2 regions of the Citrobacter sp. C1 genome follow, and region 1 is predicted to be linked to the other one. Evidence: predicted binding sites of a transcription regulator. Region 1 holds the regulator's gene; the other holds the start of a gene.
The links. The regulator CRP, encoded in region 1, controls carbon source genes, mostly activating them, when cyclic AMP is high. The targets are predictions, from matches to a motif close to ATGTGANNNNNNTCACAT.
Positions count from the first base shown of each region.

Region 2: IB214_RS16720 (ABC-F family ATPase) is a predicted target of CRP. The motif match lies at 1,379-1,396, and genes of this name have one in related genera.

Region 1 is NZ_CP115035.1:354,827-357,983, forward strand. Features, by position in the region: gene IB214_RS01665 (YccS/YhfK family putative transporter) at 1-786, opposite strand, end outside; gene crp (cAMP-activated global transcriptional regulator CRP) at 838-1,470, opposite strand; gene IB214_RS01675 (OsmC family protein) at 1,780-2,184, shown strand; gene IB214_RS01680 (phosphoribulokinase) at 2,257-3,126, opposite strand.
Region 2 is NZ_CP115035.1:3,449,105-3,452,261, reverse strand. Features, by position in the region: gene IB214_RS16730 (anion transporter) at 1-271, shown strand, start outside; gene ldtB (L,D-transpeptidase) at 362-1,282, opposite strand; gene IB214_RS16720 (ABC-F family ATPase) at 1,508-3,100, shown strand.

The DNA.
Region 1 (3,157 bases):
TTCTGCATGACTGCGTTCGACCAGCTTCTGCACCTCTTCTGGTTGATGTAGGCTGACGGAAATATGCTCCTGCAAATCCAGCGCCTCCTGAAAGGCCCGCAGCAGGCGTTTGTACTCGTTGTTGTGATGCGCCGACAGCATATGCATTTGCTGATAGCACTGGGTGATCAGATCCACCGCTTTTTGCTGGCGAACCAGCAGCGGGGGCAGCGCTTTTTCGGGATCGACGTGCTGGGTTAGCAGGCTGTATTTCGCTTCACAGTAATCGGCCAGTTCGCGATATAACAGGCTGAGCGATTCGCGCAGCGGCTGCTCACGCCACAACCAGAACCAGAACCAGTTGAACGCGCCGTACCACAATGTTCCCAGCGCATAGATCAGTAGCGGTTCCCAGACCGGCATGTTGCCAGCCAGGCTTAGCGTGAAAATTGCCGCAATCAGTGAGGCGGGCAGCAGTCGTGCATGCAGCGGGCTTAACTCGGCGGTCACGCCGAGAATCAGCGTCAGGCCGGTAAGGATCAGCGGGAGCGCAATGCTTTCTGCCAGCAATAGCTGCATGATCAGGCTACATCCGGCAAACAGTGACGCGCCAATAACTAAGCGTTTAAAAAATCGCTTATGCGGGGTATCAAGACCGGCAATGTTGCAGCAGGCGGGGACGAGGGAGAACAGCAGCCCCAGATGAAGCTGACCGATGATAAGACCGACAGCCACGGGTAAACACAGCACCAGCGTTTGTCGTAGTGCGTAGTTGATCTCTGGGTGATAAATCAGTCTTCGCCACATCGGTGCAAACAAAAATGGCGCATTACCAGGTAACGCGCCATTTCGACGAGGTTAACGCGTGCCGTAGACGACGATGGTCTTACCGTGCGCGGAGATCAAGTTCTGATCTTCCAGCATTTTCAGGATACGACCAACGGTTTCACGGGAGCAGCCAACGATCTGGCCAATTTCCTGACGGGTGATTTTGATCTGCATGCCGTCCGGGTGGGTCATCGCGTCAGGTTGTTTCGCCAGGTTCAACAGGGTCTGGGCGATACGACCGGTGACATCCAGGAAGGCCAGGTTGCCCACTTTTTCGGACGTTACCTGCAGGCGACGAGCCATCTGAGAAGACAGGCGCATCAGAATATCCGGGTTAACCTGGATTAATTGACGAAATTTTTTGTATGAAATTTCAGCAACTTCACATGCGGTTTTGGCACGTACCCAGGCGCTACGTTCCTGGCCTTCTTCAAACAGGCCTAATTCACCAATGAAATCGCCCTGATTCAGATAAGAGAGGATCATTTCTTTCCCTTCTTCATCTTTGATCAGCACTGCCACTGAGCCTTTAACGATGTAATACAACGTTTCCGCTTTTTCACCCTGGTGAATCAGCGTGCTCTTCGATGGGTACTTATGAATATGGCAATGAGACAAGAACCATTCGAGAGTCGGGTCTGTTTGCGGTTTGCCAAGCACCATGCGCGGTTATCCTCTGTTATAAGCTGTCTCCAGAGTCAGAACACGACGCTGCCTCTGGGGTTGCAAAAATATGCTTCCCGCTACCTGGGAAAGGGGCTGCTAAAAAGTGAACTGCAGCCTGTAATGTGATGTCCTCTGCATACATGCAGTACGTCAATGTATTACTGTAGCATCCTGACTGTTTTAGCATAGCTTTCGCCGTGTGTCTCCTGGTGTCTCGCTTCAGCATGACTCAGGTCGCCTTCCGTTGCGAGAATTGTTATGTACGCGTAATCTGTCAGGAAAATTGAAACATTGGAGTTACGAAATATGCAAGCGCGTGTAAAGTGGGTTGAGGGGTTAACCTTCCTCGGTGAGTCCGCCTCAGGCCACCAAATCTTGATGGACGGTAACTCCGGTGATAAAGCGCCGAGCCCGATGGAAATGGTACTCATGGCTGCGGGTGGCTGTAGCGCCATTGATGTGGTGTCGATCCTGCAAAAGGGTCGTCAGGATGTGACCAACTGCGAAGTGAAGCTCACTTCCGAGCGTCGTGAAGAAGCGCCGCGTCTGTTTACCCATATTAATCTGCATTTCATCGTTACTGGCAACGATCTGAAAGACGCTTCGGTGTCTCGCGCCGTCGATCTCTCCGCGGAAAAATACTGCTCCGTGGCGCTGATGCTGGAAAAAGCGGTGAATATTACCCATTCCTATGAAGTGATTGCCGCGTAATCCCTGATGCCGGATGGATGATGTTGATTTGTAGGCCCGATAAGCGTAACGCCATCGGGCACTTCCCACGCTTCACTCGATTTTTTTGCCTTCCATCAGTCGCTGGACCAGCGGCAGCATAATCAATTCCATCGCCAGCCCCATCTTGCCGCCCGGCACCACTAATGTATTGATATGGGAAATGAATGAGCCCTGCAGCATCGCCAGCAGCCACGGGAAGTCGATGCCTTCCAGATTACGAAAATGAATCACTACAAAGCTTTCATCCAGTGACGGAATGCTTTTGGCGGCAAAAGGATTGGAGGTGTCGACGGTCGGTACACGCTGGAAGTTAATATGCGTACGGGAAAACTGCGGGGTGATGTAATTAATGTAGTCGTCCATTGAACGTACCACCGAATCCATTACCGCCTCGCGGGAGTGACCGCGCTCGCTGGTGTCGCGGGTCAGCTTCTGGATCCACTCCAGATTGACGATCGGTACCACGCCGACCAGCAGATCAACATGCCGCGCCACGTTTTGCTGCGGCGTCACCACGCCACCGTGCAGGCCTTCATAGAATAAGACGTCTGTGGGTTCAGGCAGCGGCTGCCACGGGGTAAACGTTCCCGGAACCTGATTCCACGGAACGGCTTCATCGTAGGTGTGCAGATATTTTCGTGACTGGCCTTTGCCGGTCTGGCCGTACTCGCTGAAGGTTTGTTCCAGCAGGCCGAAGTCGTTGGCTTCGGGGCCGAAGTAACTGATGTGTCGCCCGGCGTCGCGCGCTTTGCGGATCGCCATGTCCATCTCCGGACGGGTATAGCGGTGAAAACTGTCGCCTTCCACCTCGGCGGCGCGCAGATTTAACTGGGCGAAAATTTTACGAAACGCGAGGCTGGTGGTGGTGGTCCCCGCGCCGCTGGATCCTGTTACCGCAATCACCGGATGTTTGGCAGACATAATAACTCCATGGATAGGTTAGTTTTTATTA
Region 2 (3,157 bases), 1.9 Mb from region 1:
ACCCGGTCTATGGTTGACGGCAATCGGCCTGTCGCAATTTATCAGTAATGTGCCCAGCACTATTTTGCTGCTGAACTACGTCCCGCCAACGGTATTGCTGGCTTGGGCGGTCAATATTGGTGGTTTTGGACTGTTACCGGGATCGCTGGCGAACCTTATTGCCTTACGCATGGCAAACGATCGACGGATCTGGTGGCGTTTTCATTGGTATTCGGTGCCGATGCTGATCTGGGCGGCGCTGGTGGGATATGGTTTGCTGCAGATGATGTGAGGATTATGCCCGATGGCGCTAGCGCTTATCGGGCCTACTTAATCTGTAGGCCGGATAAGGCGACAGCCGCCATCCGGCATTTTTTGATGCTTAGTTCAGACGAACCGGCATACCAGAACGGTTCTGGACTGCCTGCTCAACGACGGCCTGGTCGACATCCGGCTGAGCGGTGATGCTCTTAATGCTCTTGGTCAGCGTAATCGGTACGATTTCCCCGCCTTCGAACTGTTCTTCGGTAGTAGACAGTGGGTTATGCACCTCAATATAGCGACTGCCGTCTGGCTCGGTCGTCGCTTTTACCGGTTCATCGATAAACTGGACGCGCGTGCCGACTGGAACGTTTTCAAACAGGAACTTGATATCTTCATTACGCAGACGCACGCAGCCGTGGCTGACGCGTAAGCCAACACCGAAGTTCGCGTTGGTCCCGTGGATGGCATACAGGCGACCGATATACAGTGCGTACAGACCCATCGGGTTATCCGGACCGGCCGGAACAACGGCTGGCAGCGGTTCGCCCGCAGCGCGGTATTCTGCGTGCATCTTGGCGGTTGGCGTCCAGGTCGGACCGGCTTTCTTACGTTCAACTTTGGTGGTCCAGTTAACCGGCGTGTCTTTACCTAACTGGCCGATACCAATCGGTAAAACGATCACGGTGTTGGTGCCTTTCGGGTAGTAGTACAGACGCATTTCAGCGCTGTTGATAACAATACCTTCATGCACGGTATCCGGCAGGATCAGCTGCTGAGGAATGTTCAGCACGGTGCCGCCCTTCGGCAGGAAGGTATCCACGCCCGGGTTGGCTTCCAGCATGTTGGACAGACCCATCTGGTATTCAGCCGCATAGTACTCCAGCGGTTGGGTGTTGCCTTCAGGAATGGTGATGACCTGGTTCTGGCCAATCAAACGGCTACCATCGGTAGGCAGCGGGTACGTGACGGCTGAGGCAGTGTTACAAAAACCAACTACTGCGAGCGCCGCCGCGAAAAGCGTTGTCAATTTCATATTCATTTTTGCGAGATTCTGAAGCCAAGCAGGCTAGTGGGTTGAGATTTATGTAGTGTTGGGCACGCATTATATGTGCATTCGGAGCAACAAGGAATTCGGATGTGTACTAAATCACATTTTTTTCCCTTTGCTTTCACTTTAACCCTCACGCACGAGAGGCGCGATCTTATTCCAGACTTATGGCATAATAAGCGGTTCGTCACATATTTCTTCTTTCAGGATACGCCAGTGTTAGTTTCCAGCAACGTCACCATGCAGTTCGGCAGTAAGCCGCTGTTTGAAAATATTTCCGTCAAATTTGGCGGCGGCAACCGTTACGGCCTGATTGGCGCCAACGGTAGCGGTAAATCCACTTTTATGAAAATTCTCGGCGGCGACCTCGAACCGACGCTGGGTAACGTTTCCCTCGATCCGAACGAACGCATTGGTAAGCTGCGTCAGGATCAGTTCGCTTTTGAAGAGTTCACCGTTCTGGACACCGTTATTATGGGTCACGCTGAACTGTGGGAAGTGAAACAGGAACGTGACCGTATCTATGCGCTGCCGGAAATGAGCGAAGAAGACGGCTACAAAGTTGCCGATCTTGAAGTTAAATACGGCGAGATGGACGGCTATTCGGCGGAGTCTCGCGCCGGTGAACTGCTGCTGGGCGTCGGTATTCCGGTAGAACAGCATTACGGCCCGATGAGCGAAGTGGCACCAGGCTGGAAGCTGCGTGTGCTGCTGGCGCAGGCGCTGTTCTCTAACCCGGACATCCTGCTGCTCGATGAACCGACCAACAACCTGGACATTGATACCATTCGTTGGCTGGAGCAGACGCTGAACGAGCGTGACAGCACCATGATCATCATTTCGCACGACCGTCACTTCCTGAACATGGTCTGTACGCATATGGCGGATCTGGACTACGGCGAGCTGCGTGTTTATCCGGGTAACTATGATGAATACATGACGGCAGCAACCCAGGCACGTGAGCGTCTGTTGGCCGATAACGCCAAGAAAAAAGCGCAAATTGCCGATCTGCAATCCTTCGTCAGCCGCTTTAGCGCCAACGCTTCGAAATCTCGTCAGGCGACTTCTCGTGCGCGTCAGATTGATAAAATCAAGCTCGACGAAGTGAAAGCATCCAGCCGTCAGAACCCGTTTATCCGTTTCGAACAGGATAAGAAACTGTTCCGTAACGCGCTGGAAGTCGAAGCACTGACCAAAGGTTTTGATAACGGCCCGCTGTTTAAAAACTTCAATCTGCTGTTGGAAGTGGGCGAAAAGGTTGCCATCATCGGGGCTAACGGCGTGGGTAAATCGACCATGCTGAAAGTGCTGGTCGGCGACATGGAGCCGGATAATGGCACCGTTAAGTGGTCTGAGAATGCGCAAATCGGCTACTACGCGCAGGATCACGAATATGAGTTCGAAAACGATATGACCGTTTTCGAATGGATGAGCCAGTGGAAACAAGAAGGCGATGACGAGCAGGTTGTTCGCAGCTTCCTTGGTCGTCTGCTGTTCAGCCAGGACGATATCAAAAAGCCTGCTAAAGTGCTGTCCGGTGGTGAAAAAGGGCGCATGCTGTTCGGTAAGCTGATGATGCAGAAACCGAATATTCTGGTGATGGATGAACCTACCAACCACCTGGATATGGAATCTATCGAATCGCTGAACATGGCGCTGGAAATGTATCAGGGCACGCTGATCTTTGTTTCTCACGACCGCGAATTCGTCAGCTCGCTGGCCACCCGCGTGATTGAGATTACGCCGGAACGCGTAATCGACTTCACCGGTAACTACGAAGACTATCTGCGTAGCAAAGGCGTCGAATAATTATTCCGTCGTCTTTCGTGTTACAGGTGTGTTGGCTGCACCTGTTCACCCCGGTCA